Regions from separate parts of the Paenibacillus sp. JCM 9796 genome, predicted to be linked through region 2. Evidence: riboswitches for the same ligand, from Rfam matches in the RefSeq annotation. Region 2 holds a riboswitch; each other region holds the start of a gene.

Region 1 (2,261 bases), 2.0 Mb from region 2:
CGTCTTCGCCCACGATGTCGGCCAGCAGCGTCAGTTGGGCGGCCGTCAATCTCTTCTCCGCGAGCCCGGGGCTGACGGCGAACTCGAGAATCTCCCGCCGCCGGAACGGATCGCTTTCGCGCTGCCAGGACGGTGTCTCGGCCGGCGCTCCGGCGTTCGCCGCACCGCGCTGCGTCTCCACGAGCCGCAGCGCCTCGAGCGCCAACGCTAGCGGCGACGCGGCAGCGTCCCCCGCTGCGCCCTCCGCTTCCTTCGCAGCCGTCGCCTCTGCGGCAGCCGCTTCGCTCTTCGCCGCTCCCGCTGCCGGCTCTCGCTCCGCCGTCGCAACAGCGCCTTCCCGCGCTTCGAGCGACCACGGCTCCGCCTCGGCGCGCAGCCGCTCATGCGGCTTCAACGGCTGCACGTCCGCGCCGAGCGTATACTTGCGCTGGTAGCCGCGCGGCGTAATCATCAGACCGTCGTAGACGACCGTCGCCGAGTTGCCGATAATAACCGTCGTCAGCATGCCGATGTCGTGCTCCAGCATGCGTTCGAGCGTCGTGATGGCAATCTCTTCCCGGTCCCGGTAGGCGCTTTTGACAATACCAACCGGCGTTTGCGGCGACCGGTAACGCAGCAGCACGCTGCGCGTCTCGACGATTTGCCGGGTGCGCCGGCCGCTTCGCGGGTTATATAACGCGATGACGAAGTCGGCCGCCGCCGCCGCTTCGACCCGCCTAATAATGAGGTCCCAGGGCGTCAAATGGTCGCTCAGGCTGATCGTGCAGGCATCGTGCATGATCGGCGCGCCAAGCAGCGAACCCGTCGAGTTGATCGCCGAGATGCCCGGAATCACCTCCACGTTGACACCGGTGTCCCGACGCCAGCCTTGCTCCATCAATACTTCGTAGACGAGGCCGGCCATCCCGTACACCCCCGCGTCCCCGCTCGAGATAACCGCGACTTTCCGGCCGGCCTGCGCCTGCCGAACCGCCTCCTGCGCCCGGCTGACCTCCTCGGTCATCCCGGTACGTACGATATGCTGCCCGCTCAGTAAACCGCGGATCAAATCCACGTATGTGTTGTAGCCGATGATGACCTCGCTCTCCATGATCGCTTCTTTCGCCGCTTGCGTCATATGCTCGAAGCTGCCGGGGCCAAATCCGATAACCGATAGCTTGCCTTTCATCGTTTCGTCCTCCCTTCCAGTCGCTGAACGATAATAGCGGAACCATCAAACAAACCAACCCACGCAAAAAAAGCATCCTTCCTCTCGGAAAGATGCTTGACGATAAAGTGAACCGGCTGCTGCCGGGGTAAATTCCCGCGCGTTTGCCGAATATGACGGCAAGCGCTTGGCTCTAACCCGCAGTACGCCTGAACCCATTCCCGTACACCCCCCTATCCGCGTAGGCTTTCTGGTGACTTTGCCGCTCTCGTCGCGTTCGATCGTGACAAGGCAGCGGAAAACAGGCAGGTCTCCTGACTTGCGTCTCATCGCTTTTTCACGCGCCTTCCCATCGACGAATCGACAGTGGCCTGGGTCGGAAAAAGCTCCTCGCTTACAGTGGCGGGACCGTGCCGGACTTACACCGGCTTCCCTATTAAGCCGATACGCGCAATGGCGGCATATCGGCACCTGTTCTCTGAACTCAATATAAAATTAGGTACGTATTCACGCATTTCTTTGATAATCAACTCCCATGATAGCACGATTATTTCAAGACTGTCCAACTCTTTGTCGGAAAGGGAGCTTGATGCGGGAGGTTGAGATGACACGCGTCAGGAGTGCTTGCCGCTTTTGTCGCCGCGCTGGGCGCCCGGCCTGATGCCTATGCCCCGTGGTCACGCAAGTCTTCGGCCAGCTGCGGTTATGGCTTTTCATCAGAGCCGGGATCGGATATGCTGAAATAAAGGCAAAACCGCCGCTGAAAGGAGCCTCTTGTCAAATGAATCACGAGTTATTGATCGCCCTGGCGTTGAAGAAACCCGGAACCAGTCTGCGTTACCCGTTCGAGCCCGATCTTCCGGTGCTTTATGTCGGCAGCAAAATGTTCGCCTTATTAGGCCATCAATCCGGCGTCCCGAGCGTCAATCTGAAGGCCGATCCGGACACAATCTGGCTGATGCGCCAGACGTATCCAGACACCGTGCTGCCGGGATATCATATGAACAAAAGGCATTGGAATACCGTCATCTTGAACGGAAAGCTGGCGGATGAGGAGCTTGAGAACATGCTTGAAGAGTCGTATCAGCTTGTCAGACGGAACTTGTCAAAAGCG
Region 2 (2,261 bases):
GCATCCTCGGCAAGAAACAGGAATGTGATTTTCTTGAAGTAGGGCTTCGTCCCGTAATATTCGGGATTCGGCTCGACGATCAGCTGCTGCCCTTGATCCCATTGCACCAGCTTATAAGGGCCGGAGCCGACCGGTTTTTTGGCATAATCGCTGCCGTGCGCATGCTTCGGAACGATACCTGTGCTCACAAGCATCTGGGCGAAGGTCGATTGCGGTTCCTTCAATGAAAACTTGACCGTATGCTCGTCCGCCGCCGCCACATCCTTGACATTGCTTAAATCGATGGCAGAGCCGCTTGCGGCTGCGGTTTGGAACGTATACTGAACGTCGGCGGCCGTTAACGGATGCCCGTCGGAAAATTTGACATCCTTCCGCAGCTTCACCGTCCAGTCCAGACCGTCCCCGCTGACCTCATAGCCCGTTGCAAGATCGTTGACGATATTCAAGCTGCTGTCGCGCTTGAGCAGCGTGCTTTGAAACAATGGAGATCCGTAGCGCCCCCATCCCGTTGTCGGATCGAAGCCTCCCTCCGGCTCGCCGCCTATCGCAAGAACAAGCTCCTCCTTCGGGGCGGCCGCCTGCTCGGTCTTGGCCCGGGTGCAGCCGCTGATGCAAAGCGCTGCCACTAACAGCATCATTAGCGTCCATCGTAAACACATTTTCAAACTCAAACACTCCTTCGAATTAAGTTGTTAACGTGTGCAGTAGCACGATTCAGGTGTATAGTAGCACTTGCATAGCGTAGCACATGAAACCAATTTCTGTCACTACAATTGTGCTATTATTTTTAAACTTTGTGTTACAACAACCGCTGCTCTGCCTCTTCTCCGCTTGTTCGTAAAAAAGGTTTGAATAAACCTAAGAAATATTGTACTATTACTCGGTATTCGATAATTGAATCATGTGGAAATAGGTGCTCCGGACCGGTCGTTATGCCGGGCGGAGCTTAAAAGGGAAGTTCGGTGAAATGCCGACGCGGTCCCGCCACTGTAACAGAGGAGTCGAACGTCACCCGGCGCCACTAATCCTTCGGATTGGGAAGGCCGACGTAAGACGATGATTCTGGAGCCAGGAGACCTGCCTATTTTGACAGCACTGCTTTTACCTACGGGAGATAGGGAGGTGTTAAAGATGGCAGCCGCCGTACAAACAATCGGGAGGCATCTTTACCCTTGACTTTTACTGGGTAAAGATGCCTTTTTTGCATGGGAAAGCACCGCTTATGAAAACAAATGAACTGGAGGAATACCTATGAACCGAGCATTAAGCAGCAACCTGGGATATCCGCGAATCGGCGGCGGGCGCGAATGGAAAAAAGCGCTTGAGGCCTACTGGGCCGGAAAGCTGCAGGAGACGGAGCTGGTCAGCCGCATGGAAGAAATACGGCTCAACCATCTTCGCACCCAGCAGGCGAGCGGCATCGACTTGATCCCTGTCAACGATTTCACCTTCTACGACCACATGCTGGATACGGCAGCGATGTTCGGGCTCGTGCCCGGCCGCTTCGGTTACGAAGGCGGCGAAGTGCCGCTGAGCGCCTATTTCGCGATGGCCCGCGGCAGCGAGGGCGCCCCGGCCTGCGAGATGACCAAATGGTTTAACACCAACTACCACTACATTGTGCCGGAGCTGAACGGCGCCGAGCCGCAGCTGACCGTGAACAAACCGCTCCTGGCCTACCGGGAAGCCAAACTCCGTCTCGGCATTGAAGGCAAGCCCGTCCTGATCGGGCCATACACGTTCCTGAAGCTGTCCAAGGGCTACAAGACCGAGCACTTCGATAAGCTGCTGGAGCGGTTCGTGCCTTTGTATGCCCGCATATTGAGCGAGCTTGAGCAGGAAGGCGCGCAATGGGTGCAGATCGATGAGCCGATTCTTGCGACCTCATTAACGGAAGCCGATATGGAGCGGGTCGCATTCGTTTACAAGAAGCTGCACGAAGCGGCCCCACGTCTTAAGCTGATGCTGCAAACGTACTTCGACGCCGTCGATCTGTATGAACACATCGCTGCGCTGCCGGTGCAAGGCATTGGCCTCGACTTCGCTCACGGGCTGGACAAAAACAGCGAGCATTTGCTGCAATATGGATTTCCTGCAGATAAGACGCTTGGCGTCGGCTTGATCGACGGACGAGGCATTTGGCGTTCCGATCTGGACGCGCGGCTCCGGCTGCTCCACACGTTGTCCCCGATCGTCCCGTATGAGAGAATGATGATCCAGCCAAGCTGCAGCCTGCTTCATGTTCCGGTCACGGCCGCACA
Region 3 (2,261 bases), 360 kb from region 2:
CGTGCTCAGCAGCACGACGCCGGCGATAAGCAGGCCGTTTTTCATCCTTTTGGTCATGAATGATCGACTCCTTTCGTTGTATGCCGCACAACCGACAAAGCTTCGGCATGGTGCAACCGCAGCCAGTTCCAGACAAGCACAGTCAACAGTCCTTCGCTAATCGCAAGCGGTACTTGCGTGATGGCGAAAATACCCGAAAATTTCATGAACGAGGCGGCAACGCCCCCTTCTGCAGCAGGGAACGCCAGAGCCAGCTGCACGGAAGTTACCAAATACGTCGACAAATCGGCTAGAGCGGCTGCCGTGAAGACGGCCCACACTTCTTTACCCGTCGTCTTCACCATGAATTTGTAGGCGAAGAACCCGACGATCGGGCCGGCAACCGCCATCGCAAACGCATTGGCTCCCAGCGTCGTCAATCCCCCGTGTGCGAGCAGCAAAGCCTGGAACAGCAGAACGATCGAACCGAGCACGCTCATCGGCAGCGGCCCGAACATCACGGTGCCGAGACCGGTTCCGGTCGGATGAGAGCTGCTGCCTGTAACCGAAGGAAGCTTCAAGGCGGACAGTACGAACGTGAACGCAGCCGCCAGACCGAGCAGCAGCTTCAATTCCGGCGACGTCTTCGTGATCCGGGCAATGGCGCGGACGCCGAGCACGAAGAACGGGATAAACACCGCCCACCAGAAGATCGCCCATCCCGGCGGCAAGAATCCCTCCATGATGTGCATCGCATTAGCAGATTGCGGCTCGTTCACGACAAAATAAACGATAAATCCGATGATAACCGCGATCATTGACAAGACTTTGGACGATTTCATTTAATCTCCTCCCATGAATTTGTGCAACAAAAAAAGCATTCCCAACCGTAGACGGTTAGAAATGCTTCTTATCCTGATAAACTTTCGGAACGAAAGGGGCCATTCACCCTCCGTACGAAAACCGATCGCAGCAGCTTCCTAACACCTCCCTATCTTCCGTAGGTATATCAGTGTCGTCAGAACAGGCAGGTCTCCTGGCTACCAGCATCGACGCCCGCAAGCCGCCTTCCCGATCCGGTTGCGAATCAGTGGCTTCGTGGCTGCGAACTACGCTGTTACAGTGGCGGGACCGCATCGGATTTGCACCGAACTTCCCTATTAAGCTTCAACCTGAAGTTGAAGCACCTGTTCCCACAATATGCACTTGTGTAAGACTAGCCTTAATGTACACGAACCTGCCTGTGAATTCAACCCCCATATCTAACCGATTTCCTGCAATTGTGATAAAATAACGGGTACAGCGATCGGTTCAAGTAGCTGTCAACCAACAAAACAATACATAATTATAATTATGTTAACTAATTGCTGAATACAGGCAGTTAAGGAGCGTGGCCCGATGAACGTAATCAAAGTCAAAGACCGTTTGGAGCTGGAGAAAAAAATCCCGCTGATGCCCTGGTACGTGGAGAAATTCATTAATTATAAACTGCCCGACTTGTCTCCCTCTTCCCTGCTCGAATATGTGAGGGATTACGAGACATTCTTCGGCTGGCTGCTCGCCGAAGGGTTGAGTACGGCCGGACAAATGAAAGATGTGCCGCTCCTCGATCTCGAGCGGCTGCATATGGAGAGCATCGATCATTACAAGATGTTCCTCGCCATGCGCAAAACGAACGCCAATTCGAAAACGACCATTTCCCGCAAGCTGTCCTCGCTGCGCTCGTTGTTTCATTATTTGAGTCAAATCGCCGAGGACGAGAATTTCTACCCGCTGCTCAAGCGCAATGTCATGGCGAAGGTGGAAATTAAACGGACGCATAAACCGAAAGACTCGGCGGCCAAGCTCGAAGGCAAGCTGCTGCAGGAGGCGGAGATCGCCGAGTTTATCGACTATGTGAAGACGGGCTACGGCCAAGACGTGGCATCGAACAAGCAGGCGACCTATGCTTACGAGATCAATAAAACACGCGATGCCTGTCTCGTGAGCCTCATCCTCAACTCCGGACTGCGCGTGTCGGAGGTCGTTAACCTGAACGTCGAGGACGTCGATTTGAAGAAGAAGCTTATTTATGCGTTCCGCAAAGGCAAGAACGACGAGACGTTCAAAACGCCCGTCTATTTCCGGCAGGACGCGGTAGATGATCTGGCCTGTTATTTGGAGCTTCGCAGCTCGGTCTACAAAGCGCCGAAACGCGAGAAGGCGCTCTTCCTTGCTTTGGCTAACGGCAAACAGGAAGGCGAGCGTATGACCAAACGGGCGATTCAGGAAATGGTGATCAA

Evidence for each region. A riboswitch is a leader RNA that binds a small molecule or an ion and turns the genes downstream of it on or off. The one in region 2 is predicted to bind cobalamin.
Region 1: linked by a shared signal. The riboswitch ahead of cobJ (precorrin-3B C(17)-methyltransferase) and the one ahead of metE (5-methyltetrahydropteroyltriglutamate--homocysteine S-methyltransferase) in region 2 are both predicted to bind cobalamin.
Region 3: linked by a shared signal. The riboswitch ahead of ACZ439_RS26820 (energy-coupling factor ABC transporter permease) and the one ahead of metE (5-methyltetrahydropteroyltriglutamate--homocysteine S-methyltransferase) in region 2 are both predicted to bind cobalamin.

What each region holds. Positions count from the first base shown of each region.
Region 1 is NZ_AP043723.1:1,580,475-1,582,735, forward strand. Features, by position in the region: gene cobJ (precorrin-3B C(17)-methyltransferase) at 1-1,168, opposite strand, end outside; cobalamin riboswitch at 1,435-1,637, opposite strand; gene ACZ439_RS07720 (MmcQ/YjbR family DNA-binding protein) at 1,929-2,261, shown strand, end outside.
Region 2 is NZ_AP043723.1:5,248,873-5,251,133, reverse strand. Features, by position in the region: gene ACZ439_RS25290 (ABC transporter substrate-binding protein) at 1-659, opposite strand, end outside; cobalamin riboswitch at 895-1,099, shown strand; gene metE (5-methyltetrahydropteroyltriglutamate--homocysteine S-methyltransferase) at 1,252-2,261, shown strand, end outside.
Region 3 is NZ_AP043723.1:5,606,885-5,609,145, forward strand. Features, by position in the region: gene ACZ439_RS26815 (energy-coupling factor ABC transporter substrate-binding protein) at 1-57, opposite strand, end outside; gene ACZ439_RS26820 (energy-coupling factor ABC transporter permease) at 54-821, opposite strand; cobalamin riboswitch at 989-1,185, opposite strand; gene xerS (tyrosine recombinase XerS) at 1,378-2,261, shown strand, end outside.